2 regions of the Blautia caccae genome follow, and region 2 is predicted to be linked to the other one. Evidence: riboswitches for the same ligand, from Rfam matches in the RefSeq annotation. Region 2 holds a riboswitch; the other holds the start of a gene.
The links. Region 2 has a riboswitch for FMN ahead of WMO65_RS19475 (ECF transporter S component). Riboswitches for the same ligand answer to the same signal wherever they lie in the genome.
Positions count from the first base shown of each region.

Region 1 (22,551 bases), on a different contig from region 2:
TCGTGGGACGTCTGCACATACAGAGCGGTAAACGCCCCGTGGAACGCATCCGCCATACGTGCCGCGGTCCTGATCACCCTACCGTTGGAGGGAGATGCGGAGATTCCGGTCAGGATATGTTCTCCCGGATAGGAGGTCTCCTGTACATCCTCCCCCTTTTCCGCGATCTTATTGATCCTGTCCGCCATTCTTCTGAGGGCCATCTCCCGCAGGGCAGTGAGGACACCTGTATCCGCAGCATTATTTCCAAGGCACTCCCGTACCTTTTCCGGTTCCGCGTCCACAAATTCCACCTGGTCTGCCTGATCGAATACTTTATCCGGAACGCGCTCCCCTGCCGGTCTGCCGGTCAGGGAGGAAATCACATCCGAAAGACTCTCTATCTGCTGTACATTCAGGGTCGTATACACATCAATCCCGGCCCGAAGAAGCTCCTCTATGTCCTGATAACGCTTTCTGTGCCTGGAACCCGGAGCATTCCCGTGGGCCAGCCTGTCTATGACCAAAAGCCCGGGCCTTCTTCTGATCGCGCTGTCCAGATCAAACTCCGGGGACAGATTCCCCTGATAATTATGAAAAACGGGGGCAAGCTTTTCCATTTTCTCCCCCAAATCCAGCTCCAGGGGAACACATCCGACCACTACATCGCAGCCCTCTTTTTTTCTCTCCGCTGCATCCCGCAGCATCTGTCCTATCTTTCCTGTTCCTTCCGCATAGCTGAAAAAGATCTTCAGCCTGCCGCTTTTATCCGTCTCCATCCCGGCTCCCCCTTTCTGCGCTGTTTGGTTTATTATAGCCTATTTCCCGCGGGAATCAAATAAATTATGCGGGGAAAGGCAAAGAGCGCCGGCTATCTCGCCTTTGCCAGCGCTCTTACATCTTTGTAATGTCCCATGATGATCAGGGTCTCACTTCCCCGAAAGATATACTCCGGGCGGGGAAGAGGATAGATTTCCTCCTGTTCCTTGACTGCCAGAATACTGATATGATATTTATTCCGCACTCCCTTTTCCACAATGGACTTGCCCACCCACGGTGCCGGGACCGGAATCTCATAAATGGAGTAGTCAGGGGTTAATTCAATGTAATCGAAAATATTATCTGTGCCGAATTTGACAGCCAGACGTTCTGCCATCTCCCGTTCCGGGTAAACTATCTTGTCCGCTCCGTTTCTGAGGAGAAACTTTGCGTGCACATCCCTGTTTGCCCTTGAGAGGACAAAAGGCGCCCCGTAATCCTTGAGAAGCGCTGTGGTCTCCAGGGAGCTCTGAAAATTATCCCCGATGGCCACAACGCAGAGATCAAAATTACCCACTCCCAGAGAGGCAATGAAATGCTCATTGGTGGTATCTCCAATCTGCGCATTTGTCACCAGGTCCAGCGCGTCATTGACACGCTCCTCATTTATATCAACTGCGAGGACTTCATTGCCCTCCTCTATTAATTTCGCTGCCATATGGCGGCCAAAGCGGCCCAGTCCCACTACAAGAACCGATTTCATTTTCTACTTTTCCTCCTTAATCAGCCTACAGATACCTTTTCCATAGGCAGTTTTGATGGTATGTTGGCAATCCGGTTGCCGAAAGCAATGAGTATGGTAATGCCTCCGACCCTTCCGATAAACATGAGCAGTATCAGAACAATATGTGAAACGGTTCCAAGCTGCGCAGTGATCCCCAGAGACAGTCCTACGGTTCCGATCGCGGAGGCCGCTTCAAACAGAGCGTCCTGGATCGCAGTTCCATCTGCAGAGGCGATCAGCACAGATCCCACCAGGATCAGAAGCCCATAAAGCATGGTTACACAGCTTGCGTGGCGCAGGGCATTCTCCTCCATTCTTCTGCGGAAACACTCGATATCCTTCCGTTTTCTGAATTCAGACCATATACTCAGGATCATGATGGACATGGTGGTTGTCTTAATACCTCCCGCAGTGGAACCGGGAGAACCGCCGATAAACATAAGCCCTACTATGAGGATTTTACTGCAGCCCGATAGCGTTGTCAGATCCACGGTATTGAACCCCGCTGTTCTGGGCGTTACGGCCTGAAAGAACGCGCAGAGTACCTGTTCCCCAAAGCTTCTTCCCTCCATGGAAGGTTTCCCCAGCTCAAAGAAAAACATGAGGACAGCCCCTCCGAGAATAAGTATCGCTGTTGCCATGAGCACGACCTTTGTGTGGAGCTTATAATTTTTATAATGCCATTTATGGTTCCTGACATCTGCCCATACAAGAAATCCCAGGCCGCCCACTATGATCAGCAGCATAATGGTGATACTCACCAGAGGGCTGCCTGAAGCGGTCATAAGGGAAGTTCCCGGATCAAAATAGCCCATCAGATCTATTCCCGCATTACAAAAGGCAGAAATGGAGTGAAATACGGAAAAATATATACCTTTTCCCGTACCCAGTCTCGGAACAAAATAAAAGCTCAGCAAAATGGCTCCGATCCCCTCGAATAATACCGTTCCGCCGAACACAAACTTTGCCATGCGCACAATTCCGCCCACCTGGGGTGCAGCCACGGATTCCTGCATCAGAAGCCTCTGCGACAAACCAATCTTTCTCTTGGTGATAGCGAGCGCGGAAATGGCGATCGTCATAAATCCAATGCCGCCTATCTGTATTAATAATAAGATGACACCCTGGCCAAATTCAGACCAGAATGTATAGGTGTCATGCAGCACCAGTCCGGTGACACACGTTGCTGATGTGGCGGTAAACCAGGCATCCATAAACGGAGCTGCTGTCATCTGCCGGTTGGACACAGGCAGCATCAGCAGGAGCGTACCTGTGGTAATCACTGCCAGATAACCGAATACAATAAGTTTCGTTGTGGTCCAGTGATGTTTTTTTATTCCTGACATAAGAGTCTTCCACCCTTTTTATTCTCTTTCTGTGTTATCCTGTAACTACATATTCTAAATTCTTTTATATTAAAACGGCATAAAGCTATGTTAAGGACGCATTAAGATAGCATAAAGATTTTACTCTTTATGCTATCTTGTTCTGTTCTATGATTCTTTATTCTCTATGTGCTCTTCGTCCCCATTGTTGCGGCAGATCCACTCCAAAAGATCCTCCATGGCTTCCTTTGCTGACTGGAGCGGTCTGTCAAACATACCTGATTTATAGAAATTGATCACAACTGCCCCTATGGGCACTGCAAGTATCATGCCAATGACACTGCTGACCCGGTATCCTGTATACATAAAGATCAGTGTAAGGAGCGGGTCCATGCCAATGGAATCCCCCACCATCTTGGGCTCTATGACCCTCCGCACCAACTGCGTCACCAGGTAAAGGATGATCAGACCAACCGCAAACTTTGTATCACCGGACAACAGCTTGAATACAGCCCATGGTATAAGGGCTGTCCCTGTTCCGAAGAACGGAAGCATATCCAGAAAAGAAATAAGGAATGCCACCAGCACGGCAAAGCTCACCTCCAGAAACAGCAGCCCTACACAGAGTATTGCCCAGATAACAGCCATGATCTTAAACTGTGCTTTGAAATAACCGCCGAAGACCTTTTTAAAGCTGTCTGCCAGCAGTCTCCATTTTTCCTGGATGATCTGCGGTGTGTTGTTCCGCCCAAACTCCAGGATTCCATCCCGGTCCGCGATGAAAAAATAGGCGGACAATATGGTAAATATAATAGATATCAGCACACTCGGAAGATGCTTGGCCATATCACCTGCGTAGCCAACGGTCCACTCGCTGATATTTCCCACCAGTTTTCCGATCCGTTCTCCCAGATCGTCCTGCACATTATTGATGGAAGTCTGTACATTTTCCGGAAGCTGTTTCATGAATTTATTGAGATTGTGCTCCACCTCCCGAAAATCCTCCCGGAATCCACTGTAAATATCCGGTGCCTGATTGATCAGGTCACTGGCCTCCTCCACCGCTTTTGTTCCTATAAAATACCCTGCTCCGATTATGGCGGCTAAAACTGCTATAATGATCAGCATGGATGTGTGCTTTCTGGCTATTTTCATCCTCTTTTCCACCATGCGCACCAGAGGGCTGGCGATCATGGCGATGATCCATCCGATGACAAAAGGCATAAAAAACCTGAGGAATTTAAGTCCCAGAACAATGACCAGTATAACGCCTAAAACTGTAAACAATGCCGCCAGAATACCTTTTACATACTTCTTCCACTTCATATATAAATATCTCCCATGCCTGCCTGTTTTGACTGCTGTCTGCGCAATCTGACAGTAGCCGGGGCAGATTTTGCCTGCACCGGCTACCTTAAGTATACTCTCATCCGCCCGGGATACAATGCCTATCCCGTTAATTTTTTATGAAAAATTTGCGAACGGTTTCTGATCTATAATTGATTCTGTGTCTTAGATTTCCTTCAGAAAAGCAAACGGCTCATCATCATGCAGAAAATGCATCAGCATATAAGCCGTCATGATCGCCGCTTTCTCTTCCCTCAGGATTCTTCTGACCTCTTCCCTGTCAGCCAGCACAATCTCCAGCTCCTCGGAATCCTCCAGTCCATCCCCGGACACCTGGCCGGAAGCATAACCGTATACACTGGCGCAGGATTCATCGGTCATGCCAATGGTAGTAAAATACGGTTTCTCATATGCCGGGTCCACATCAAGAGGAGTAAGCGTCAGGCCGGTTTCCTCTTTCATCTCTCTGATCGCGGCTTCTCTGTAGTCCTCACCGGGCTCTACCAGGCCTGCCGGAAACTCATAGATATAGCTGTCAATAGCATAACGGTACTGACGTACCAGCACGACCCTGTCTTTCTTCTCCCCATAGAGGCTGTAGATAATAACTCCATCCGGGGTGTTTTTCCTTGTTTTGATCTTCAGTTCATTCTCAGTCTTTGCCCGTGACGCCACATAGTAATGTCCCTTTCTTCCTGTCTTACTCTCCACATCCAGGTGGTAGAGATTTACATGGGGATTCTCTGTGAGCGGCGTCACCTTTTTTATATCCGGCATCTTTATTCTCCTCGCAGTAATACTCTGATTCTCTTATAAATAAGCAGTGTTACGGCAGAGATGATACATCCCTTCACCAGGTTAAACGGCGCCACTGCCAGCACCACAAAGGTAAACAGGTTATTGATTCCTGCATTGATAGATGTGCCCATCTGAATAAAGGCGCTCACCGGCATCCCAAAAGCTGCCCCGTATGCGGGGAGCAGGATAAATGCATTCACAACACAACCCACAACAGCCATACAAATGGTTCCGATCACCATTCCGATCACTGCAAATTTTTTGTTCCTGCGGTATTTATAGAAAAATGCTGCCGGAACGATAAAAGAGCATCCCATCAGGAAATTGGCGATTTCACCCACACCAGCTGTGGCGGAGCCGTGGATGACTGCATACAGCAGTACCTTCAGAAGCTCGATCATAATACCTGCCACCGGTCCCATAGCAAACGCGCCGACCAGCACGGGTACTTCTGAGAAATCCATCTGATAGAAAGGCGGTGCGATCACCGGGATGGGAAACTCAATCATCATCAATACCGTAGCCACGGCTCCAAGCATGGCTACCTGTGCCAGTGTCCTGATTTTTGAACGATTCTGTGCACCTGCAGGTCTTTTGTTTACAATTGCTTCATTACTCATTTTTATTCTCTCCTTTTTATGATGGTTTCATAAAAGGAAATTCTTCTTTTTCCGCTGCCGCTTCCGCGGCTGAAACGAAAAAACGCCCTGAAAATCAGGGCATTGATGAAATCTGCATTATGAAATACATTTTCTTCTCTCATCCAGACTTTAACTGTCGGTACCGGAATCACACCGGTTCAGCCATTTACATGGGTCGCGGACTATACCGCCGGTAGGGAGTTGCACCCTGCCCCGAAGAATTTTCTTTTATCTGAGAATTATTATAAACCTTTAAAGGCTTGATTTCAATGGGTTTTTGAAGATTTTTAAAGTAATCAAAAAAAAGCCTGTAATCCACACCCAACCGGGCTGAACTACAGGCTTATCCAGATTTCTCCTCATTTAACTATGTTTTTCAAGCGTTTTCACAGATGTCAGCTCAACCTTTCCACTATTTAAAAATCTTCTTCGCAATGTATAAGAAAATGCACGCCCCCAAAACAGATACCATAATATTGGCAAGAAAACCGTATGCATAAAATCCCACTAGCGACATGATTCCTCCGCCGACAAAGGAGCCTGCGATTCCAATTGCGATGGTTTTTATGAAGCCTCCCTTTTTTACGCCCATGATTCTTCCGGCTATCCAGCCTGATATGATTCCTATAATTAATGATGTAAGCATTTTTATCTCCTTTATGATGCCTGATTCCGCAAATTTTTCACTATTTTTTGATTTTGGCTTTCTACCTATTATACCCCATTCCATCTACTTTGTACATCTGACTTCCTAAATCATGGGCCAAAGCTTGTCTGCATCTGCTGTTCACTCCGGGCCCGGAAGCACTCTTTATGATATACAGATATGGAACATTCTGCTCCTTATCACGCTGGCAGCTCCCAATCCTCTGAACACAAGATAAATAAAAAATCCTTCTGCCGGAAACATTTCTGTTATCCGGCAAAAGGATTTGCATATATCAGAAGATTTCTCTTCCCTGTTCGTCGGGAATCATGGATTTTCTGTAAAAGAAGCTGTTGATCACATCGCACCATTCCCGGCTGTTTTCAACCTGGCGCGTGAACCGTTCCTTAACTCTTAAGAAAATGTGCTGCGGGATTCTGCCCTCCAAAAGTTCCCAGTCTTTCTGCATCTGCAGGACCTGTTCGTGTCCCTCAAAATGACTGTCATAAATGTGCTGTATCAATGTCTTTCCGGAATGCAGCCGGTATGTGTAGGGAACACGGTGGAAAAACAAAAGCAGATTTTCCGGGCAGGTTCCCTTTTCTCTGAACAGGGCAGCATTTTTCTCAAAATACTGTTCGCTGTATCCGGTACCCCCTGCGCTTCTGTCAACGCCCACTGCCAGGTGGTCGGCTCTGTGGTAGGTACCCCATTTGGAATATTCGTATCCCTCGGGATTGGGACCGTAATGATGTGCGGGGTTCACCATAAAACCGATTCCAAGAGGCGCAGTGTATTTTTCATAGACCTCTCTGGAACGAAGAAGGATATCTGAAATACTCCTGTTCACGTCGCTGTCTCTGCTGATCTGCAGGGAAATCCACTCGCTGGCGATCTCCTCTGCGGATAGCTGCGGAGCAAAGGCCAGACGTCCGAATCCGTACAGATTGGCGCCTGCCAGGTCATGGCCTGTCCAGTTGGCATCCCTTCCTGTGTTGGCTACTGCTGCCATACCGCATCTTTGCTGTCCGAATGTCCTGCCGGAAATGATATCCGCCACTGTGTCCTCCGGTTTTCCACATCCCGTGGAGAAATCCAGCACTTCTTTCCACATGGGAACCAGATAACACACATCGATCTGCTGTCCTGTGTACTCCTGGGCGATCTGAACTTCCAGCATCTGGTTTGTATGCTGCAGACCCCCGAAAAGAGGATGGACAGGTTCTCTCACCTGGAAATCAATGGGTCCGTTTTTAATCTGGAGAATGACATTATCATCGAATTTTCCGTCCAGAGGCATGAAGTTGTCGTATCCGGCACATGCCCGGTCTGTCCTGCGGTCACGCCAGTCCTGCTGGCAGTTGTACACAAAACATCTCCATATGATGGTCCCTCCGTACGGTTTAACCGCGCGGGCCAGCATATTGGCGCCGTCTGCATGGTTCCTCCCGTAGGCAAAGGGTCCGGGACGTCCTTCGGAATCTGCTTTTACAAGAAAGCCTCCCATATTGGGAAGCCGTCCGAAAATTTCACCGCATTTTTTCTCCCACCAGTCTTTTACTTCTTCCTTCAATGGGTCTGCGCAGGAAAGCCCGCCCAGAGTCATGGGTGCTGCAAAATCAATGCATAGATACATGGAAATCCCGTACTGTGCAAAAATATGGGAAATCTGCTCCAGTTCTTTATAATGCCTCTCTGAGATAAGCCATTCTGCACCGTTACGCACATTCACATTATTAATAGAAATTCCGTTGATTCCAACAGAGCAGAGCAGTCTGGCATAATCTCTGATCCGCTCAGTCACACAGACTTTCCCGTTTTCATAAAAAAAGGATCTTCCTGCGTATCCCCGCTCAATGCTTCCATCTATGTTGTCCCACTGATTCAGCATCCTTACAGGATTCGACGGTATCTCCCGAATAGAAATGCCGGCGATCTCTTTTCTGGAGGATACCATAATAAGAAGGCGGAATGTTCCGTATAAAAGCCCGTTTTCTTTTGCCGCGCGTATATAGATCCTGTCTTCTTCCTCTGTGATCTGATACCCTTCTTTTCCCAGATTCAGGGCCGGATTCAACTCTAATATAAGCCCCGCTTCCTCTCTGTTTTCTCCTCTTCTCACTGTGATAGAAAACAGTTTTTCGGCTGCTGTCTTTATTTCTCTGAGTGCGCTTTCAACCAGCACTCCGTTCTGCTGTGTATACACAGATTCAAAATACTTCTTATCTTTTTGATTTTCTATCGGTTCATATGCAAGCCATGCCTGCTCCCAGTTGCACATAGTTTCCTCCTAATCACTCTTCTGTGAGGTAATGTTTTAATCTGTCTGTCTCCACGCCTGCCAGCATAACGATACCGATTCCATGAGTATCGTTGAAATTCCATTCCAGGGCTCTGTAATACTCCCGTTCATAGGACCAGCCTGAACCCTGGCAGACACCGTATAGATTTCCCTTCCTGTCTATGGCCTTTTTCGTCAGACCGTTCCAGGCCCTGAATACAGATTCGGCAAAATCTGCCGTCCGTTCTTCCGGCAGCAGCCCATAACGGATCCCTCTGGACATGGCGCAGATGAACATGGCTGCAGCGGATGTCTCCTGGTAGGTATCCCTCTCGTCCAGAATCTGATGCCAAAGACCGTCCTCATCCTGGAGCTCCAGATATCCTTCACACAGATCATGGAAATAAGACATAAGTTCCTCCCGCATAGGTACATCCGGATTCTCCCTCATGAGCAGTTCACTGAGAGAAAAAACTACCCAGCCGTTTCCCCTGCTCCATGGGATCATATTCGCATGTTCAAATTCCAGTTTATACATGTGGGACAAAATGTGCCCGCTTCCCTTCACAGCACGCGGTTTGAAATAAAAATGCTTCTTATATAGGAGCAGTTGTCTGACGGCTTCCTCTATGGCATTGTCATCATGAAAAACTTCTGCGTACCTGATCAAAAAAGGAACACTCATATACATATCATCAATCCACATGCTGTTGTCTCTTCTCTTAAAAGAGCCGTCCGCATTTCGGATCTGTTCTTTTAAAATATATCTGCCGATTCTGCCGGCAATCCTCTGTACTTCTTCTTTAAAATATCTGTCTTGTTCCCCGGCGTATGTTTGAACATTGCTTTTGCCTATGCCGCAGCGGGGCGCACGCCGTATGTCCGGGAAAGTTTTCTGACATGCTTCCATGCAGTTCAGAAGGTATTCCAGCATACAGGAACCGAATGAACCACAGTCATCCAGGGCGTCCATCCAAAGAAGCTGCTGGTTGACACCGGGAAATCCGTATTTTTCCCGGTCATAGACTGCATAACAGTCAGCCATGACCACCATTTCTATGGAATCACGCACGTATTTTATCAGTTCCTGCATCTCATAATACAGACCTGTCTGCAGCATTCCGTACAGAGTCACCCCCAGGGGATATGTCCAGCGGCCGAACAGACAGCTCTCTGCAAAGGGACGGATAACAACAGATGGATATTTTGTTCTCCAGAAAACACCGGAATCAGATATCCGGAAGGGCTTTGTAAGAAATTCCCGTCTGTCGGGGATCCAGGTCATCAGTGCCTCTTCCGCCCGGCAATCCAGAGGCCCCAGAAAGAGAACATCACCGCAGTTTCCCTTTGCCTCCACCGGAATACGACATTCCCAACGGCTGTTTTCCCAATCAGGACAGGTCATCCCGCATGTTCGTTCCTCTGTGCGGATCAACCAGGATATCTGGCAGCAAGCGCGGAAGTGCTCCTGATATGGTTTTCTGCAGCATCCCGATTCCTTATCATCCGCATCCATCCTGCATCCATCTATCATAACTGCTCTGATACACGGATTCTTTTCTTTTTGCTCCCTCAAAAAGCGTATCAGCTCTTCCCACGCCTTTTTCAGGTCCGTACCCGGTACAGCACGTACCTCTGTCCATGCAAACCATATCTGGCCCGCTTCCTTCCAGGGTAATCTGGGGACGTCTGCAGCCGGCAGCCAAACTCTTTCTGTCTCCTTCTCCGTTTTTTCCCAGAAGGATTTCCTGAGAAAGAAATTCACGGCTGTTTTCTCATCCGCCTCCTCTGCCCTCAACAAAGTAAAGTTAAAACCAGCCTCTCCTCCCCTCTCCTCAAAGGGCATAAGATAAGAACATGGCTCCCACTGAGGCATTTTATTGGTCAGCGTACAGCAAAATCCTGCTTCTTTTCTGGAAACAAGGAAAAGCCGGTTCATCCCTTCATGCAGTTTGGCCGTCAGTTCATATTCTCCCGCTCCCGGACAGAGAAGTATCAGCTCCCGGTTGAGATATACTAATGTCCGGCTCTCACACTTCACCAGGAAACGGCTCTTTTTCCCTTCCGGGCACCACATTTCACCGGCTGCTGCCCCCCAGTCCCCCAAAAGGGCCCCGGGAAACTGCTGCTGAAAATCCAGGACTGCGTCCCCGTTCTTTCTCCTTCTGGCCCCATTTTCATGGAAAGCCCTGAGAAGAAAGGGCATGGGCGGATGATTTCCCATAAACCGGTACGCCATTGTGCGCAGCACGGCTTCTGTGTCATCGCCGTATATATAATGCATGCTGTCTGTTTCGGATATGTAGCTCTTCATATATTATCATCCCTTTAATCCGGAGGTTGCAATTCCGTCTGCCAGATATTTCTGGAAGAAAATGAAGATCAGCACAATAGGCACGATGGAGAGAGTCGCCATTGCGAACATTGCGCCATAGTCCGAGGAGGAGCCGGGATCGCAGAACAGTTTCAGCGCCAGGGCAACCGGATACATGGCAGCATCATTGATATAGAGCAGCGCTGACATAAAGTCATCCCATCTCCACATAAAGGAAAAGATACCGCCTGTGATCAGTGACGGAGCCATCAGCGGCAAAATAATACGGAAGAAGATCCCGTAATAGGAACAGCCGTCAATTTTGGCTGCCTCATCCAGCTCTGTAGGGATACCCTCTATAAAGTTCATCATAAGATATACAAAAAATCCCTGGATGGCAAAGAAAAACGGAATGATAAGGGGAGAAAAACTGCCGACCCAGCCCAGTTTTTCATACCACAGATACTGGGGCACCATAAGGATCTGTCCCGGCAGCATCATAGACGCCAGCATGGCGCCGAATAAGATCTTCTTGCCCCTGAACTGACATCTGGCAAATCCGTATGCCACACATGCGGAAGATGCCAGGGTTCCTATGGTTCCCACAACTGCTATGAAAAGAGAGTTTTTAAAAAATGTGCCAAAGGATACGCCTGCAAATCCTCTCCAGCCATTGGCATAATTCTCCAGTGTGAATTTCTCAGGGATCAGGCTTCCCGCTGTTGTAAATATGGTACTGGTTTCCTTAAAAGAGCTCATGAACATCCAGCAGAGCGGATACAGCATGGCTAATCCGAAACCGCAGACTAAAACATGATAGACAACTGTTCTTATATTCTTCGTTTTCACAATCTCACCCCTGTTCATATACCCAATATTTTTTGGTCTTAAATAACACAAATGTTATCACTGCAATAATTCCCAGCATAACCCATGCCATTGCGGAAGCATAACCGGATTTGCTGAAGGAGAAGGACTGCTGATACATGTACACCGCGTAGAATAAAGTGGTATCCATTGGTTTTCCCTGTGTGATGATCAAACTCTGTGTAAATGCCAGGAATCCGTTGATCATCTGCATAACCAGATTGAAGAAGATCGTGGGAGTCAGAAGCGGCAGGGTAACACGGAAGAACTTTGTCACCTTGCCCGCGCCGTCCACGTCTGCTGCCTCATACAGAGATTTCGGAATCTGTTTTAATGCGGACAGGAAGATCAGCATGGAAGAACCAAACTGCCAGACAGCCAGCAGGATCAGTGTCCAGATCGCTGTTCTGGTGTCACTGAGCCATGCAAAGTTGGTGTCAATCCCGAATATTCCGAGAATGCTGTTCACAACACCGTCGGGTGCGAACATTCTCTTCCATAAAATAGCTACAGCCACTGAACCGCCGATGATGGAGGGCAGATAGTAGGCTGCACGGTAAAATCCCGTAGCCTTTGTGGGTTTCACCAGTATCATTGCCACCAAAAGGGCAAAAATAAGCCTCAGCGGCACAGACACCAGCGCGAAATAAAGGGTAGCCTTGATGGAATGCCAGAACACTTCATCATTTGTAAACATATCTATGTAATTTTTCAGTCCCACAAACTCCGGCGGTGACAGAATGTCGTAGTCACAGAGCGAGTAATAAAAAGAGATTCCCATAGGTATGATCAAAAACACCAGAAATCCTATAATAAAAGGAAGACAGAACACAACTCCCGCTGTCTTTTCCTTATTTAAAAACTTATATAATCTTTTGCTAGTAGGTTTCAAAATCTTCTCTCCTTTCCAAAGGCAGAAAAAGGGCTGCCGCCGTCCAAAAGACTACAGCAGCCCTGATTATTTATTGATGTTCCGCGTAAATTTCGTTTGCGCTGTTGAAATATTCCTCCGCAGCCTTCTCGGAAGTATATTCCCCGTATTTCACCTTCTCTTCCAGTTTCCTTAACAGATCCTGGGCCTCACTGGTCCCCTCCGGTGCCAGAGGAGGCAGTGCACTGGAATTCGGAGTGATGACATCTGTGATGAATGCAGCATTTTCCTGGTCTTCCTGGCTCAGCAGAGGCATGATCTCCTCAGCGATCTTGCTGGATACCGGGATACCTCTCTCTGCAAGAAGAATCTTGTAAGCTTCTGAAGAGTTTGTAAAGTAATTCAATACCTTCACTGCCTCTTCCGGGTTCTTGGTATCAGCGCTCACACAATAATACATACTGGGTTTTACATAGTTTGATTTTTTCGGATCTGTGGAAGGAATTGTTGTGATGGCTATATCGGTTCCCTCCGGAGCTGCTGTCTGGTAAGCGGTCAGCATGGCAGAGCCGTTGATGGTACACCATGTCATGTTATCAGGATTGGAGCCATATACCATGGGGTCCTCCTCCACACTGGCTGTATCGGCAGCCTGACTCGGGGAGATGTGCCATCCTTCTTTTACACCGTTCTCAGAGATTTTAAAGTAATCCACATAATCCTCTGCGCTCTTGCCGCCAAGCTTGTCAACCACCTGGATATCATTTGCCCTTGCGTAAACTTCCATGTACATTCCGTAGTGGATCAGGTTTGCACGGTAGCCTGATTTCTCATAAACCTGTTTCGCGATCTCAATGAACTCATCCAGAGTCATATTGTCCTTTACAGTAATCCCCAGTTCATCAAGCAGTGTTTTATTATAGAACATACAGGAAGAACTGGTTCCGGATGCAACACCGTAAATCTTGTCTCCTACCTTGCCCATGTTGATCGCGTCCTCAGACAGATTGGAGGTATCCAGGGTTCCGTCTTCAATATATGGTGTCAAATCTAATAGCTGGCTCTTGTCTACGTACTGCTGCAGATATGACATATCCATCTGAATGATGTCCGGCATTTTTTTGCCTGCGGCTGAAGTAGCCATTTTACTCCAGTAATCGTCCCACTGGAAGAACTGTCCTTTGACTGTGGTTCCCTCTTCCTCTTTATATTTATCCAGCACCTGCTGTGTACGCTCATTTCTTACCTGGTTTCCCCACCAGGCCATGGTCAGTTCCCCTGACGCTGCTTCCTCTTTACTTCCGTTTCCGCCCTTATCTGATCCGCATGCTGTCATGGAAACTGCTGCCAGCGCACATGCCAGTGCCGCTGCTGCTGCTCTTTTTAAAAATTTCCTCTTCACCTGTTTTTCCTCCATATTTTCTTTTGAGAAGCTCCTCTTGATGTAACCCATTATATAATGGTTTCCCCCGGATGAAAATTGATAAAACTTACTTCCGCGCTCAAAAAACATACCTGCGTCCGCAAAAAAATTACTTTACCTGTAAAAAATTGACTTCCCGCATTTTTTCCGGGCAAATCAATTGCGCTTTTACTTTTATTTTAATATAATTTTTTTATCATTACATATAAGAAGGGCGTAAACCATGAAAAAAATGGGAAGATTACAAAGCATGTCCCTGAAACATAAAATTCTGGCTGTTATCCTGACAGGATTTCTGGTCCTGTTTCTGGCAGGTATTGTCAGTCTGGAGTTTGTATCCAATTCTTATGAAAAGAAACTGTATAATTCCATAGCAGCTTCCCTTACAGACTCCGCCCTGGAGATTTCTGACCAGTTAAAATACATAGATACGATCGTAGACTCCATACTGGCCAACCAGACCATACAGGAAAGCCTGGACCGGTCAGGCAAAAGCACACAGAATTCGGAAAAGCAACTCTGTTTCAACCAGGTATATTCCACACTGTGTGATTATTTCTTTATTTTCAACAGTGACGCCATCTCTTATATTTCCGTGATGCAGGGGGATGACGTTATCAGTACCTCCAACCGGAAATTTCAGACAGTGCCGGATTCTGTGCGCAGTAAACTGAAGCGGACAGCCTATGACAACCAGGGCGCAACGGTGACTGTCACGGACTACGGACCTGACCACGGTATTTTCTTAGTGAAAGAACTGCGTAAAATAGAAGGGCTCAGCCTGGATACTCTGGGTGTACTTATTATAAATATAGATATGAATGCGTTCATATCCGCAACCACGGAGGCCAGCACGGAATTTGAGGATATTTCTTATTATCTGTACGATGACAACAGCCTCATCTTCAACGACAGTGCGCTGTCCCGCAAAGAATCCGCAGAGCTGTATAAAAAACTGCGGGGAGATTATGGTGTGGTCACCCTGAAACATGAAAAACTGTTTGCGGTAAGCGGTCTGATCCCCACCTATGGATGGAATTACATCTGTACTGTCTCCTACAATTCCATCTACCAGGCTATCACCCTTTCCAGCCAGTCCTTTTTCCTCATCATGGTATTGGCTGTGATACTGGTGGGGATTTTCAGCACCAAACTGGTCTTTGCCCTATTCAGGCATTTTGACCGGCTGATCGAGAATATGAAACAGTTCGGAGAAGGAAAATATGAGATTGCCGTGCCCCCGATAGAATACCGGCAGGACGAGATAGGGCTTCTCTACAAAAATTTCGACACCATGGTGGAAAAGATCAATACTCTGATCAATGAGAATTACATCAACGAACTGCTGAAAAAAGAGGCGCAGATCAAGGCAATGGAGAGCCAGATGGACCCCCACTTTCTGTACAATACCCTGGATTCCATCAACTGGCGGGCACGCATGATCAAATCAGAAGAGATTTCCCGAATCACCACAGCCCTCGGCAATCTGCTGCGCCTGTCCCTTGGCAACAATTCCAGGGATTTCACACTGCGCCGGGAACTGACCCTTGTGGACAATTATATTATCATACAGAAAATACGCTATCAGAAACGGCTGGATTTCTCTGTGGATATTCCTGAGAGCCTTCTGGACATTCCCATTCCCAAATTTACTCTGCAGCCGCTGCTTGAAAATGCCATACGCTACGGACTGGAAGAATCCTCCGAAACCTGTTATATTACCATCACTTCACGGACAGAGGACGGCACATTGATTCTGAAGATCATGAATACAGGCTCCTCCTTCGAGGAAAATTTCATGGAGAAGCTGCTGGACGGAGAGATACAGCCCCATGGATTCGGAATCGGAATCCTGAATATCCATAAGCGGATACAGATGACTTACGGCAGTGCCTACGGACTGCGTTTATATACGATAGAAGACGAAGAAACTTACGAGGAATGCGCGGCAGCGGAGATACGCATTCCCTGTACACAGAAAGAGGAGAGCAAGCCATGTTAAAATTACTGATCGTGGACGACGAGGAAATGATCTGCCAGGCCATCGCCAATATCATTGACTGGAAATCTTACAATATCCAGCTTGTCGGAACCTGTACCGATGGTGTAGAAGCCTATCACACCATTCTGGATGAATGCCCGGATATCGTGATAACAGATATCCGGATGCCCGGTATCTCGGGCCTGGAACTGATTGAGAGGATCAACCGCACGGATTTATGCACACAGTTTGTGATCCTCTCCGGATACGGGGAATTTGAATATGCGAAAAGAGCTATGAAATGCGGCGTCCAGCACTATCTGCTGAAGCCCTGCACGGAGACGCAGATCATTGACTGTATTCAGGAGGTCACAAAAGATTACTATAAGGTCGCATTTGCAGGGGACTTAAAACCGGAGCAGGACAGCCGGGCCTTTCATAACCTGCACAAAACCCTGATTCGGAATATGATACGGGAAGGAATCTCCGGCACGCAGGTGACGGATACCTTTTTCGATCTGTACGAGCATTACATCAACCTGACAGATGTACCTTATCAGTTCTGCAGTGTCTATTATCTGGAAGAGAAAAATCTGGCAAGGTGTCTGGAACGTTTTGATGATTACTGCCGGAAAAATATGCCGGAGGTGGAGCGCTACGCTGTCTATATACAGAATGTACTCCTGGTCTTTTTCCCTAATTTTGAAACCTCTTATGTGCAGCTTGACAGCTTTTTCAAGTCTCTGGACTTTCCCGGCCAGACCGTATCCGTGGAATACAGCCGCATGAGATACACGGACTTGAAAACACTGCTCACCGTGCTGATCAAAAAGCTGAAACGGTATGACATTCTCTATTTTATAGACGGCACAGACGCGGTTCCCAATTTTAACTACGGACAGATCGTAGACCGGGTGAACAGGCTGGTGCCTGTGCTGGCGGATAAAAATGCCATGGGCAGGGAAGACACCGTGGCAGAGCTTAAGAAAATCCTCTCCGCCATCTCTAATAAGGACTTTCTGCTGCAGCTCTGCGACAATATTATTATTTCCCTGGGAACACAGCTTCCCTCCCACACGCTGCCGGAGATCACGGATTTCCTGTATCAGCTCCACAAGGAGGAGGACGCGGTCAGCATAGCGGACGCGGTGCTTGATCATATCAATAAGCTCTCCGAAGTGCAGTCCTTTAACACAAAACAGTACAGCCCCTTTATCTCGCGGCTGATCGACTATATCTATGAGCATTATTCCAATCCTGATCTGACGCTGAAATGGATCTCTGAGAATTATCTGTATATGAATGTAAATTATGTAAGCCGGTGCTTTACAAAGGAGACAGGGGAAAAGTTTTCCGGATTTCTTATGAAACTGCGGGTGCAGAAGGCAAAGGAAATTTTGTCCACACGGGATAATGAACAGATTCAAAATGTGGCGCAGCTTGTGGGGTGCGGGAATACGCCTTATTATTTCAGTAAGATTTTTAAGAAGTGTACGGGGCTTACGCCTTCGGCTTATGTGAAGAAGATGAGTAAATAATAATGATTCAGTTACGGAAAAAGGGGCTGTCGGGAAATCAATGTCAATAAGTTAAAGTAACATCTTCAAGAGCAGATTATACAATGTATGACCTGCTCTTTTTTTGTAATAATTCACCTATTGACCTAAAGAATCAGTTGCTTTCTATTATCTCACAGATGCAATCTGTATCTCACCTATTTGTAAAACAGACCGGAAAAGATTTTTCCAGAAAACGAAAAATTTCTTTCTCAGATACCATTCAGTTTCTCTTATCTATGGGTGGGAATACCATTCGTTAAGAATGGTTAGATTTCTGGGATTTTTCTCCGGATATGGCTTCGGTTCCTGCCTTTTGCCAGCAACGTCAGAAATTGTTGCCTGAGTCAATGGATTTCTTATTTCATTCTTTCAATGATTCTTTTTCATCGCTGGAAACTTATCGTGGATTTCGTCTGCTTGCCTGCGATGGTTCTGATCTGGCTATTGCTTACAATCCTGATGACAAGGATACTTATAGGCGGCATAATTCTTTGGAACGGCATGAGAAAGGATATAACCAACTTCATTTAAATGCTCTGTATGATTTGAAGAATCGAATCTATACGGATGCTGTCATTCAGCCCGGACGTTCTCCGAATGAGACAAAAGCGCTTATTGATATGATGAAGCGCTCTAAGATACAAGATCCGGTACTTTTGATTGCAGACCGTGGCTATGAAAGTTATAATATTTTGGCTCATGCACAGGAAAAGGGGTGGAAATTCTTAATTCGCGCAAAGGGTCTGGGGAGTCGTGGAATTCTTACACATTTGCCAATACCAGACAGTGGAACTTTTGACTGTACTTTATCGCTAATTCTTACAAGAAAACAAACAAAAGAAATCAAAAAACAGCCACAGCGATACCGATGCCTTACGAATAAGACATCCTGCGATTCCCGGTTACTGAGAATACTATGGAGTGTATTCTTACAAATTTAGATGAAAAGGATTTTCCAATAGAAGAAATCAAAAGGCTGTACGGATGGAGATGGGGGATTGAACGATCTTTTCGAGAACTGAAATATACGATAGGATTAACCAATTTTCACGCAAAAAAAGTGGAGTATATCCTGCAGGAAATATTCGCCCGACTAACGATCTACAACTTTTGTGAACGGATTATCACAACCATTGTAATCCAACAGAAACACAGAAAATATACTTATCAGATTAACTTCACTGTAGCTGTTTTATTTGTCGGGAATATTTCAGAGACAGAATACACCCACCAGATTTAGAAGCACTCATTCGGAAGAATATTCTTCCAATCAGAGAAGGACGAAAGGCTCCACGGAAAGTCTGTCCCAACTCAGCAATCAGCTTCTTATATAGAATAGCATAAATAATACAAAATAGCATTGGAAAAACAGAGTTTATATCTGTTTTATTTGTCGTGCAAAAAAATGGTCAAAAGCTTAAAAACTACTTTTGACCATTTAATCAGTGAGGCTTGAATCAATATCTGTAGGCTTAACTTATTGACATTGGTCGGGAAATAGACAGCCCCTTCCAACTACGCCTCCGTCCCATACACCTCCAGCTGAACAAGTGCCGGAAATGGGGATGGTTCCTCTGATTTTATCAATTCTCCTATCTGCAGCCATTCTATTTTCTTTTTCTCAAAAGTAAATTCCTGGGCTTCTCCTGTCTTTTTCAGCTCCAGTTCCATGGTGCTGCCGTCAGAAAAGGTGACTGTGGCCTTTTTCCACCAGTTATCGTGGGGATAGTCCGCTCTTGTGTAAAGAATGATGCGGTCAGCTTCCACCGTCCGCCCAAACTCCAGTTTTATGGCAGCATCTGCACGCTGGTTGATTCCCCAGGACTCATACGGCCATTCTCCGTGGCAGGCCGCTGCAGTGATTCCGTCAATGGCGTTCATGGCAGCGAAGACGGACTCGCCTCTGGTCTCCACATTGGCTGACGCGTGGGGGTAGCAGTTTGTCTCCCCGTGGCAATCATTTATATTCAAAGCCAGGTTCCTGTACGCCTCATACTCAAAGGAATAGGCTTTGCGGATGTGGATCAGGTGTTTGCTGCCGGAAAAGGTCTTGGGTGACATATTGACACGCTTTTCCCCAAAAGGTATCTTATACCACATATTCCCTGTCAGGTAAACCAGGGAGTGCCCTCTTGCATCATCCAGGGACAGCCAGTAAAAGGCCGGCAGTTCAGCCGCTTCCACTACGATCTGGTCCCCTTCTCTGTATTCGGCGGAGTAAGGAAGGTTTACTTCCCTCTCCCCACGGGCTACTGCCAGTGTGAAGCCGTTTTTATCCTGTACTTTTAAACTTATTGACATCTCATACCTCTGCTTTTTTATGTTCAGTCCAGTATCTTCTTTACTGCATCTGCAATCTTGTCACACTTGCAGTCTGCAAAGAAATATTCCCGGAATTTCTCACCGCCCAGGGCTCCTCTTACAAGCTCCCGGTCCAGATTCTCCAGAATTTCGGGAAGGTCTCTGTATGTGACTTCTTTTACCTTGTCCAAAATCTGTTTGTTGCGTTTTTCCGGAACTGCCCGTTCTCTCGGGTATCCCTGACCGCTTTCCTCCACAAAAAGCTTCTCAAAAATATACTGGAGATTCAGGTCACCGCCCCATCCGAATCCCTTTGCAAACGGAATGGCAATGGCATTGCCGTCATTGATCTGGGCAAAGGTGTATGCGTCCAGAGCGTCCTCCACATGGCCGCAGATGACTCCCGGGAAGGAATTACAGGCCAGCATGGCTCCCTCTCCTGTGCCGCAGCCTGTGATGACATAATCAGCCGCGCCGGAATTTAACAGAACCGCCGCAAGGATTCCCACCTGCACATAGGTGAGCTGGCAGTCATCCTCTGCGGTATACATACCGTAGTTACAGACTTCATGGCCCATTGGCTCCACTACTGTTTTCAGCGCACTGCAGATCATTCCGTTTTTAGCTGCCTGGCTGTTTTCATTTATTAATGCGATTTTCATGATTTTTTACTCCTCACTTGATGAATGGTTCGTAACGATTGAAATTTATCTGTTTTCTGTCACGGCTGTTTTCCAATGTATGCCAGAATGCCGCCGTCCACATAGAGAATGTGGCCGTTTACAAAGTCGGACGCATCAGAAGCCAGGAAAATAGCAGGTCCCATCAGGTCCTCCGGGGTTCCCCAGCGTGCCTGCGGTGTCTTTGCAAGGATGAACTGGTCAAAGGGATGTCTGCTTCCGTCCGGCTGTGTCTCTCTTAACGGTGCTGTCTGAGGTGTGGCAATATAACCGGGGCCGATGCCGTTACACTGGATATTGTATTCGCCGTACTCGGATGCAATATTTTTGGTCAGCATTTTCAGGCCGCCTTTTGCTGCAGCGTAGGCGGAAACGGTCTCGCGGCCCAGCTCGCTCATCATGGAACAAATGTTGATGATCTTGCCGTGTCCCTTACGGATCATACCGGGAATCACCGCCTTAGACACAATAAACGGGGCGTTTAAGTCAATGTCAATCACCTGGCGGAACTCCTCTGCTTTCATCTCTGTCATGGGAATCCTCTTGATGATACCGGCATTGTTCACAAGAATGTCAATAGTGCCCAGTTCTTTTTCAATGTCAGCCACCATATTTTCAACCTGTGCCTCATCTGTCACATCACAGATATAGCCTCTGGCCTCAATGCCTTTTGCCTTATAGTCCGCCAGCGCCTTATCCATATGCTCCCGGCCCCTGCAGTTAAACGCGATCTTGGCGCCGGCTGCCGCATAAGCCTCCGCAATGGCAAATCCTATGCCGTAAGCTGCTCCTGTCACGAGGGCAACTTTTCCCTCTAAAGAAAATAATTTATTTGTTTCCATATGGAATCTCCTTTCTGTTTTCCTGTCTGCTGTTACAGAATGTCTTCATTTCTGATACCGTCCATGTCATCAAAATCCTGGTTTTCGCCCACCATTCCCCAGATAAATGTATAATTCCTGGAGCCCGAACCTGCATGGATAGACCAGCTGGGGGAGATCACAGCCTCCTCATTTCTCATGACAATATGCCTTGTCTCCTGTGGTTCTCCCATATAGTGCATAACAAAGGCATCCTCCGGCATATCAAAATACAGATACACTTCCATCCTTCTGTCATGGGTGTGGCAGGGCATGGTGTTCCACACACTTCCCGGTTCCAGGCTTGTCATTCCCATTTCCAGCTGGCAGCTCTCCACCTGTCCCGGAAGAATATATTTGCAGATGGTCCTGTGGTTGGACTGCTCCAGACTTCCCAATTCCACCTTGTTCTCCTCTTTTATGATTACCACATCTTCCTCCGGCGTTCCCTCACGCTTTATGAGCACTGTGGGATAAGAAGTGTGGGCAGGCGCACTGTTGATGTAGAACTTGGCGGGATTTTCCTTATCTGTACTGGAAAATGTGATATCTCTTTTTCCCATGCCAATGTACATGCCTTCCCGCGGTGCCACTTCAAAGGTTCTGCCGTCAACACAGATGCAGCCCGGACCTCCGATATTGATCACGCCCATCTCACGTCTCTGAAGGAAATATTCCGCTCTTAACTCCTGGCCTGCCACCAGCTTCAGTTCTTTTTCTGCCGGGGTGGCGGAACCTGTGATGATCCTGTCAATGTGGCTGTATACCAGTCTGATCTCATCGGGTACAAATACATTCTGTATTAAAAATTCTTCTCTGAGGCGCTGGGTTGTATAGTGTTTTACATCTCTTGGTGATGCTGCTGTTCTGAGTTCCATTGTGATTCCTGCCTTTCTTTTGCTTTCCCTGGAGCGTGCAGATCATCGGAATGGATTTTCAGACACGCTCTGAATCTTTATACCCATCTTATCATGACAGATTTTCTGTTTCCTGTGTTTTTCTTTCAGAAATCTTGCAAATCTTACACTGATATCTTATACTGGAAGATATTAATGATCAAAGGAGGAACCGTCATGAAACTCTGCAGTTCCTGTAAGGAGGGCATCCGCTCCTGTATTGAAACGCAGACCTTCTC
Region 1 is NZ_JBBMFP010000027.1:8,173-30,723, reverse strand. It holds gene WMO65_RS22155 (DUF4118 domain-containing protein) at 1-758, opposite strand, end outside; gene WMO65_RS22150 (potassium channel family protein) at 851-1,501, opposite strand; gene WMO65_RS22145 (TrkH family potassium uptake protein) at 1,522-2,868, opposite strand; gene ytvI (sporulation integral membrane protein YtvI) at 3,016-4,173, opposite strand; gene WMO65_RS22135 (NUDIX hydrolase) at 4,360-4,971, opposite strand; gene WMO65_RS22130 (ECF transporter S component) at 4,974-5,612, opposite strand; FMN riboswitch at 5,740-5,858, opposite strand; gene WMO65_RS22125 (GlsB/YeaQ/YmgE family stress response membrane protein) at 6,046-6,363, opposite strand; gene WMO65_RS22120 (alpha-glucuronidase family glycosyl hydrolase) at 6,575-8,560, opposite strand; gene WMO65_RS22115 (glycoside hydrolase family 88/105 protein) at 8,574-10,874, opposite strand; gene WMO65_RS22110 (carbohydrate ABC transporter permease) at 10,881-11,741, opposite strand; gene WMO65_RS22105 (carbohydrate ABC transporter permease) at 11,728-12,633, opposite strand; gene WMO65_RS22100 (ABC transporter substrate-binding protein) at 12,704-14,014, opposite strand; gene WMO65_RS22095 (sensor histidine kinase) at 14,259-16,037, shown strand; gene WMO65_RS22090 (response regulator transcription factor) at 16,031-17,554, shown strand; gene WMO65_RS22085 (transposase) at 17,869-18,516, shown strand; gene WMO65_RS22080 (transposase) at 18,492-18,815, shown strand; gene WMO65_RS22075 (DUF7402 domain-containing protein) at 19,091-19,876, opposite strand; gene WMO65_RS22070 (RpiB/LacA/LacB family sugar-phosphate isomerase) at 19,900-20,538, opposite strand; gene WMO65_RS22065 (gluconate 5-dehydrogenase) at 20,598-21,398, opposite strand; gene kduI (5-dehydro-4-deoxy-D-glucuronate isomerase) at 21,431-22,294, opposite strand; gene WMO65_RS22055 (AraC family transcriptional regulator) at 22,490-22,551, shown strand, end outside.
Region 1: another riboswitch for FMN. It lies ahead of WMO65_RS22130 (ECF transporter S component); the one in region 2 lies ahead of WMO65_RS19475 (ECF transporter S component).

Region 2 (9,869 bases):
TTCAAATGTCTTTGGATCGACACGTTTATAATTCCGAACGAATGATTCCGGTGACGGTGTGGAAAATATTTTCTGCATATCTTTATCCGGAATCATACCTTTTAGATAAGCTGGTTTTACTGTCAGCCCATATCTCTGATAAGGAGGATTCGTAATCACGCTCCTGTGGTATTCCATGGCGCCTATGACCAAAATATCATAAGGCTCCACATGATATTTTTTCCCTGAAATATAATAATCCGCTTCTCCTGTCTCCACCAAAAGGATTTCACATGTATTATGTATATGGGACATTCTGAGCCTGTCATAGCCGCAGGTTCTTGAGACATTATAACAGTCCTCACAGATAGCCCGGAAATGTTCATGCTCCTCATAATCATTTACCCGAATCTGCATCTTTTCACCTCTATTTTGCTTTCGTTTTTCACTTTACCGATAATACATTATACCCTTTATTCTAAATCTTGAAAACACCTGACTAAAAAATAGTGATTTTATACCAAATAATATCAACAATCTCCTGCAGAAAAATGTTATGCTTTCAGCAATAAATAACAAAGCACATCTGCCGGATTTTAGAAACTGCCATAGAATCCTTTTTTCATCCGGCAGAGTAAGCAAAAATATGGAGGTAATTATGAAAGACATCACAATCCGAAATATCAGAACCTTTATCACCGCACCGCAAAAGGTCAATCTCGTAGTCGTGAAGGTGGAAACTTCAGAGCCTGAATTATACGGTATCGGCTGCGCCACTTTTACCTGGCGATGCAAAGCAGTTGTCACTGCCGTAGAGGAATATTTAAAACCCATGCTGGTGGGAAAGTCTGTCCACAATATTGAAGATATCTGGCAGTCCATGATGGGCAGCTCCTACTGGCGCGGCGGCCCGGTGCTCAACAATGCGCTGTCCGGCGTGGATGAAGCACTCTGGGACATAAAGGGCAAGCTGGCGGGCATGCCCCTCTACAGCCTGTTCGGAGGCAAATGCCGGGAGGGAATCGCGGTATACCGCCACGCGGACGGAACCACCATGGATCAGGTTGAGGATAAAATAAACGAATACATGGAACAGGGCTACCGCTACATCCGCTGCCACCTGGGCCTGTACGGCGGAAACGCAGGGGGCAGTATGCAGACCATGATCCATCCAGAAAACGCACCTGCAGGCGCTTACTATCATCCGAAAACCTATATGCAGAGTGTGGTAAAGATGTTTGAGCAGATCCGAAGGGATTTCGGATGGGACCTGGAAATCATGCATGATGTGCACGAACGGCTTTCCCCGGCAGATACCCTGAACTTTGCCAAAGAATTGGAGCCTTATAAACTGTTCTTCCTTGAAGATGCCCTTCCGCCGGAACAGGCCGGTTACTTTAAAATAATCAGGGAACAGACCTCTGTACCACTGGCAATGGGAGAACTTTTCACCAGCCCCGCTGAGTGGAAAACTATCGTACAGAATCAGTGGATTGATTTTATGCGCGTTCATGTAAGCGATATCGGAGGGCTTACCCCTGCCAGAAAGCTGGCGCATTTCTGCGAAGCCTTTGGTGTGCGCACCGCCTTTCACGGCCCCAATGACCTGTCGCCTGTGGGAATGGCTGCGCAGATGCATCTGGATCTGTCCTGTACCAACTTTGGCATTCAGGAGTTCAGCGGATTCTGCGAAGCGGAAAAGGCGATTTTTCCGGGATGCCCGGAAGTCAGAAACGGATATGCCTATATCAGTGACCGCCCGGGAATCGGAATTGATTTTGATGAAAAGGAAGCCGCAAAATACCCATATACGGATATGGATTTCGGCTGGCTTTTCTCACGCCTGCCGGACGGCACTGCTGTCCGCCCATAGTCTGCTGTAAGTTTTTCCGGTTACGCCTCCAGGTCTATTTTAGATAAAACTACTTATGGGTATCACAAAGCGCAGCACTTTGTGATACCCATAGAACTATTTCTGTAACGATTCCTTTAGCTGAATCGTTGCCTACTTCTTATCATACGGTTTTACCTCCACAGACTTTTTATCAAAATCAATAAAAAGCTGGTACGCGTATCCATCCTCACTGGTATCCCAGATCTCCACATATCCCGGCGACACTTCTATGAGGATTTCTGTATCTTCATGACTGTATTTGTTATAGCTCTCCCACAGATATTTTTTGTATCCCTCCTCAAATCTTCTTCCCGGTTCCTCCACCACCAGGCCTTTATTTCGCGCGGTTCCCTCTACCTGAACGCCGCTCCAGCACATGGCTACCCTGGGGTTTTCCAGAAGCTGTTTTGTCTTTCTGAAATTTTTGTCCGTTTTAAAATAAATCTTGTCATCGTAAAAAAGGCAGCTTACATTCCTTACCATGACATAGTCGTTAAGACTTGAAGCCAGTGCCATGATCTTGCTGTTCCCAAGCATTTCAAACATGCGCCCTACGGCATCCTCATAACTGATGGATTTGTCCAGTGTAAATTTCATTTTTTTATCCCCCTTTATTTTTCTACAACACTTTTGATCACTCTGCTTAACCTTTTATATAACAGAAATGTCAGGACTGACGTCACTCCGTACTTTATCAAATTGAACGGCAGGATTCCTAAGACTGCCATGGAAAAAGCATTTTTCATGGCCGGGTTTACTGCACTGCACATGGAAATGATCTCATCCATGGTCATGCCAAACAACCGCACATAAAACGGAATGATCAGATACAGGTTCGTAAAGATCGCCACAACTCCAACCAGCACTGTGCTGACGCCCATACCAGCCAATGCGGTCTTCTTCGTCTTATGTCTGTGATAGATCAGCAGCGCAGGCATGACATAGCAGCAGCTTAAAATAAAATTCTGTAACTCACCGGTTCCCAGAGAAAAGCTGCCCTGCATGACAAGCTGCAGCAGTATTTTGACCACAATGATCATAAGTGCTGCCCCGGGGCCGAACATAAATCCCCCCAGCATCTCCATCAGCCCCGACAGATCAAAGGACATAAATGGCGGCATAAAGGGAAGCGGAAACCTGAGAAGCATAAGAACAGCGCTCACTGCCCCCATAAGGCCGATGAAAGCAATCTTTTTCACCCGCATTTTAGCGCCGGTCCCGGCCCTCATACCCTTGTCAAAAGCTGCATTGGTTGTTTCGTTTGTCTGGTTCATAGTTTGTATCCTCCTTCAAAAAAATGAGCCCGGAACAAAAAATATGCTCCGGGCGTAGTTTCACAGAAAATGTCTTTTCTCATCCGGACTATACCGTCGGTGCTGGAATTCCCCTCTTCTATTAAGGAGTCACCAGCTCAGCCGCCAAAAGCGGGTCATGGACTATACCATCGGTAGGGACTTACACCCTGCCACAAAGACTTCAATATTCATTTTTTGAAATCAGAAATGCAGTAAACATCATCTGTTGTATCTGATTATATACCATAGTCTTCCATATGTAAACAAAAACAGGAAATAAAATGTTTATATCTCTTCCAGACAGATTTTTCTTAACTCCTCCTCCTTTTTCCGATAAAGCAGAGCTTCACTATATTGAAAATACGCATCACTTCCATTGCTGTTTATAAATTCCATGGCTCTTTCGCTTTTGGATAGTCCGGTTACAAAGAGCACCATCTCCTGCTCCTCACCAAAAGCATCCGCCAGAAACTGAAATGCATGTTCCAGATTTTCTCCCGCCTGTTTTACGATTTTCTGCCTCTTTTTCACTTCCTGCCCGAAAAGCTCCCGTACACAGGCCATACCCTCTTCTTTATCCGCAATATGTCTCTCCTTCAGATATACAGCAAAGGACTCCAGCCGTCCCACTGCCCACGCCTGTACTGCTGCCTCTTTTCCGGTAATCTTCTCCTCCAGTATCCGCTGTTCCAGTTCTCTTCTTCTGTTCTCCGCAAAAGTCTGAAGCACCTGCATATCTGCACTGTCATGCAAAATCTTCTTAAAATCATCCAGCGCCTCGTAGAGAGCACAGACATTCCCGTCTGCCCTGATATATGTAGCAAAGGACTGATCCAAATAGGCAAGCAGAAGGCCGGCCACTGTAAATCTCTCCTCAAAAGCAGCCTGGCGGGCCATATCCCTCCGCTTATCATAGTCCTCCTTTGACAAAGTACCTGCCGCTATTTCCGGAATGGCATAATCAGTCCCGTATTTTTGGTACAACCGGTAATACACGGCAAAGTCCCTGGCGATTTCCTCTTTCTGCAGATACTGGATCACCAGTTTCTCCGTGACAGGTATCTGAAATCTCTCATAGCTTTTCAATATTTCAGATAGATCCTCCCATCCTCTTGCAGTCACAAAAAATTTACCGTCCACCGTATTTTCCACAAGATAAAAATTTTCTTTCCTGATATTCAGATAGGAAAGCACAGCCCCGTGTATCTGCTGTGACCAGGCGTATTCCATCCAGACATCACAGTCCACTTCAATATCAATTTTCCTGACCCGGTCAAGCGTGACAATGTCAAATTCTCGGACCGATTTATTGTATTCCGGAGGATTTCCCGCTGCCGCGATCAGCCAGCCTTCCGGCACTTTATGACTTCCAAATGTCTTGTTCTGCAGGAACTGCAGCATGGTGGGTGCCAGGGTTTCGGATACGCAGTTGATTTCATCAATAAACAGAATCCCCTCTTTTTTTCCCGTGCGCTCCATGCACTCATAGACAGAAGCTATGATCTCACTGAGGGTATACTCTGTTACACTCACAGACCGGCCCTGGTATATTCTGTTTTTGATACTCGGCAGCCCCACAGCACTCTGCCTCGTATGATGTGTAATGGTATAAGAGACCAGACCCACACCGCACTCCTCTGCCACCTGCTCCATGACAGCGGTCTTGCCGATGCCCGGCGGCCCCATGAGCAGTATGGGCCTCTGCCTGACCATAGGAAATACATAATTGCCCTGTTCGTCCTTCTCATGATAGGCCTTCAGTGTACTGCTGATCTCCGTCTTTGCCTCTTTGATGTTCATTTCTTCCTCCTTGTAGGGTATAAATTCATATCCGGGAATCCCCGACTCTCTTCTTTTCATGAGATACCACCAGCTTCATGGCCCATGGCGGCACTCTGTCCATACCGGCACCTTCCTCCAAAAAGACGAATGCTGTCTCATACGCAGGCCTGCACTTCGGATAAATCCCATCGCCGTCTGTAAAATAAACCAGTGCTTTTAACTGCCTGATCTCTCTCTTCTCCTTCTGCTCTGCCACATACTGAAATACAGGCCGAAAATCCGTCCCGCCCCGTCCCTGAATTTTTATCTCCCTGCTGTATGCTTTCCACTCCTCCTCCGAATGGATGACCACCGCTTCCTGTATCCTGCAGTCACACTGAACAAGGTGCACTTTCATCTTTTTGAAGAAATTCTCCCGCTCACTGAGTATACTGTAGGTCTCTGCCAGAAACTGCTGCACCGTCTCCCTGGAACATGACCCCGATGTATCCACTGCGATCACCAGCTCCTCCAGACGATTTACCTCTTTGTATTCCAAGGGTTCTATAAGCGGCATATCTCCGTAATGCTCCATCCCGAAATGATACATAATATAATCAAAACTCTCGGTATCAAGCTCCACTTCTTCCCTGGGGACAGCAAATTTTTTCAGGAATTTCCTGTAATCATAACGGCTTTTCCCGACGGTCACTGTCTCCTCCTCACCGTCACCTTCCCGGGTTCCTGTTTTTTGTTTCTTCTGATGCCTGTTTTGTCCTGTGTAGGCCAGAATCTTCTCCCACTTGCTTTTTGTCCTGGCTGTCCTCTCCGCATCCTGCTGCGCCGTCCAGAGACTGTGGTCATCAAAACAAAAGGCAGTCTGCATCTCCTCCAGACTGTCCGAAAATACGCCCTGCACCAGCATCCGGCAGATTCTCTCCGCGGAAAGGCTGCGCCCTCCCAGTTTTTCCAAACATCTCTTTCTGACCGGATGGTCCGACAGGCGAAGCCCCGGCAGCGCCTCCCTCTCAATCACTTGTTCCACGGAAATATCACAGGCCAGATTCCAGATATCCTGCCTCTGCTCCTTGTTGGAAAACAGATGCAGGTACAAACAGTGCAGCATCATGTGCAGATATCCCCTGCGGATTACCTCCGGATTATTCCCGTAGCCTGCCAGCAGAAATACAGGGTCAAAATAAAATACATTTCCCTCCGTACCGATTCCCTTTACCCCTTTACCTGCCTCATATGAAACACTGGCAAAGGCGCCGTCCAGATATGGGAAATAACTGTAAAGCTCATTTCTGCAGTTTTTCAGGATCTCCACTCCCAGAGCTGCTTTTTCTTCGTTTGATCTCATTTTCTTTACCCTATGACATATTTGTATTTTTCCGGTAATGATATCTCCGGGGTTCCCGGAATATCTACGGCCGGATGTTTTTTATTGTCATTATAATTATATAAGAAAGCTCTTTTCCGTATATCCGTACTTCTTATCTTTCAAATGCATCAGCCACACAAGAGAGGTGGTCTTTTGACGCTCTCGTGCTGTCCGGATGAAGATTTCCAACTGCTCCTCCCGAAACCAGCCCAGGCTTTCCAGATACGCCATTTTTTCCACCGCATCCTCCTCGATCAGCTCCTGCACTGCGGGCACGATCCAATCTTGTATACAGCGTCCAAAATCATCTCTCTGCTCCTTTGAAACGCCGCCTTTCAGAAAGAAGCCGCGAAGAGCCACGGCCAGACGCACGGCATCCTTTTTCGTCTCCCTGTATTTCCGGTACAGCTTTTCTCCTTCCTCCCAAGGGTCATCTCTCTTCTGTCTCTCCAGAGCCTGTACTACCACTTCCACATCTTTCCGGAAGTCACTTATCTCTCCCATGGTATTCCTCCGCGTTACGATTGCCAAATATTGTTAAACATCTATTTTAAATATACCACACCCCCTCTGTGTCAGGCAATCCAAACGCCCAAAGAATTCCCGGCGGAATCTATTTTTTCCTGAAATCCTTTTGGAAACATGACCGGACGGACTGGCGTATGTTTCTGCTCAGTGGATTTATCGGCCTGTGTATCAACGGGATAAATAACCTTTTTACCTACGAAACCGACTTTCTTCTGCAGTGTATTGTGGGAATGCTGATTGTCCTGCTCTGTGAACGCATTTTCATCTGCCGATGGAATATTGTGGAGGGACCGGGCCTGTCTGCCGTGTGTATTCTGCCGGATGACTGAATCTGATATTTCATCCTGAAACACAGGGAGGAAAAGCCTTACTATCAGATATTCGGGAAAACGCTGACCACCTATGAGAAAAAGGACTGAAGACCGCTTCGTCGAAAAAAACCACACTTTATACCAAAAACATCTTCTCATCTTCCATTCTGATATACTAAGAACACATGGTTTATAAGCTTTATGCCCCTTTTTACCACATGGAGGCATCTTACGATAAAAAGCACACATTTTACCAAAATAAAGACACCGGAAAGAAAAGAATCTCTGTTATAATATAACCACAATTTATCAGCGGACAGTATCATCCGCATGACCGTAACCGACAAAAAGAAAAAATTAGGAGGACACATTATGACAAAGTATACCCTGCACGACATCCACATTGATCCGGAAAAGACCTGGCTTATGGACTTTGATGAATACTACGGAGGGAAGAAAACCTACTCCAAATACCTGATTGAACCTTATGGGCCATACCAGCACAATGAACTGCTGGACACTGTTTACGTGGACCCCAACCATGAAATGTGCTACCACGAACATACCCGCGGTGTGGAAACTTTTCTGGTGGACGGCGGCTCTGTGCTGACGGAAATCTGCGGCAAAAAAGCAGTGTGCACCAAAGGTGATATCGTACATATCTCAGCCTATACCCCGCATAAATTTACCTGGATCGATGCGGGAACCATATGGAGGGAGCTGTTCCAGGAAACCCAGATGGGGGAAGACTGTATTGCCAATCTGCGTTTTAAAGAATATAATAAAACTGAATTCGACATGGCAAAGGACGGACAGAGCACAGACAGCCTCTACTATACCTATACCCCTGTCACAGAGGAGGTTCCAAAGGAACAGATTTACCAGATCCGCCCGTACAACAGCGGCCTGTGTATCTACAGATTCGAGGGCTGCGAGCTGAGGCAGAAGGTAGCCCGCTGGGAGACAAAGGGACACAAGGAGATCTGGCAGCTCTGCATGGAGCCCGGTTTCCAGTTGAGCTGGAGTGCCCAGAATCCTTTCTACAGTCTGTTTATTGTGCAGGAGGGATTTGTGGAGGTCCGCATTGACGGCATGGAGAAGTTTACAGCAAAAGAACGTGACGTGCTGCACATTCCTACCCACCTCTCAGGCGAGATCACAGCACCCGACGGCGCCGTACTTTTTGACTATAACTGTGAAGGCTTCGGTCTTCGTGCCATCGAGGAACTGTATTCCCTGTATGCAGCCGACCCGAAAAAGGCTGAAGCTGAAGCTGAGAATATTCTTTCCAAACATAAATGTTATGTACGCGGACGTCTCATAAAATAACAGGCAGCATAAACAGGCCGGAACCGGGAAGATTTCCCGGAGTTCCGGCCGTTTAGTTATGCTGAAAACCAAATGGAAAAAAGGAGATGGAAAAACAGGCATATGAAAATATTAGTTTACGGCAGTAGAGAATTTAAAGCAGGCTTTATGAAGGCACAAAGCCAGTGCGGTCACCAGGTTTTGTTCACCGACCGTCTTCCGTCTGCGGAAGATGCCATATCTTTCTCCCCGGATGCAGTGATCCTGATGGTCCAGAGGCCGGCATCCCGCATACAGGACTGCCTGGCTGTGCTCTATGAATCCTGCTCTGCGCGCCGTTTTCTGCTGTTTGAACCGCATCCGAACGGAAATTGCTTTTTTGCAGAAACCACGCAGCAGGATGATTCCCTGCACGATTTCTTCCGCGAAGCAGCCGGATGGAAACACACCATACCGCTGCAGTATCCGGCACAGAGCTGGCAGCTCCGCTTTCCGGATGCCTTTGAAAACCTGCAGCGCAGAGAAGCCATGAAGACGATGCTGTACGGTGTCACCCGGGAAGAATTTGAAAAATACAAGAGGCAGTACCGTCTCCACATAAACACTTCGGATTTTTATCTTTTTATGTGGGAGCTTGACAAAACCGTGTTGGTTGACTATCCGGTAAACAAATCCATCCATTATTTTCTGCACGCTCTGCGCCTGGAGGATTTCAGTATGATACTGGAAGAAAACCAGGGAGGGGAAATCGTATTTTCTGATATTTCCTTTGCCTATATCCTTGTAAATGCTTCCCATCCTTCCTGCATCCGTACAAGAAGGCAGCAGGCAGACCATTTTGCCCTGGAATTTTCCAAAGCTGCCGGACAGATTTCCTCCCACTGTTTTATCAGTGACCTTTTACTGGGACCGGAAGATATCAGCCGCGGACATCAGGATTTTAAACGGACCTGCGCATACCGCTTTTTCTGCCGGGAAGCAGTGGCAATTTCCAATGATTATATCAAATCTCATCAGCGCTGGTTTAGCAGAGATGAGATTCAGAACACTATTGATGCCATTGAACATTATCTCAGCTTTGATATCAGCAGCAAGGAGCTTCCGGAGTTGATCCGGCGTCTGTATCTCAAGATCGTAAAGCCCAGTATGAGCTATAAGCTGTATTACCTGATAAGTGAATCCATTCTGAAATCTCTAAAAAGTGAACTGTCCGTCAAACTGCTGATGGAGACTATAGACAGCCCCTGGCTTGTTCTGACCACGCAGTTAGGCACCATAGAGGAAAGCTGTACCCGTGTCCTGGACTGCATCCATACTCTGGCAAAACAGCAGGTAAAGACACACAATATCAGCAACCGTGTCGTCCGCCAGGTGCTCCGTTATATGGAAGAGCACTATGCAGAGCCCCT
Region 2 is NZ_JBBMFP010000020.1:96,602-106,470, reverse strand. It holds gene WMO65_RS19490 (helix-turn-helix domain-containing protein) at 1-396, opposite strand, end outside; gene WMO65_RS19485 (enolase C-terminal domain-like protein) at 638-1,852, shown strand; gene WMO65_RS19480 (pyridoxamine 5'-phosphate oxidase family protein) at 1,985-2,470, opposite strand; gene WMO65_RS19475 (ECF transporter S component) at 2,485-3,147, opposite strand; FMN riboswitch at 3,215-3,352, opposite strand; gene WMO65_RS19470 (ATP-binding protein) at 3,454-4,968, opposite strand; gene WMO65_RS19465 (vWA domain-containing protein) at 4,994-6,292, opposite strand; gene WMO65_RS19460 (hypothetical protein) at 6,389-6,817, opposite strand; gene WMO65_RS19455 (hypothetical protein) at 6,976-7,170, shown strand; gene WMO65_RS19450 (cupin domain-containing protein) at 7,525-8,481, shown strand; gene WMO65_RS19445 (helix-turn-helix domain-containing protein) at 8,584-9,869, shown strand, end outside.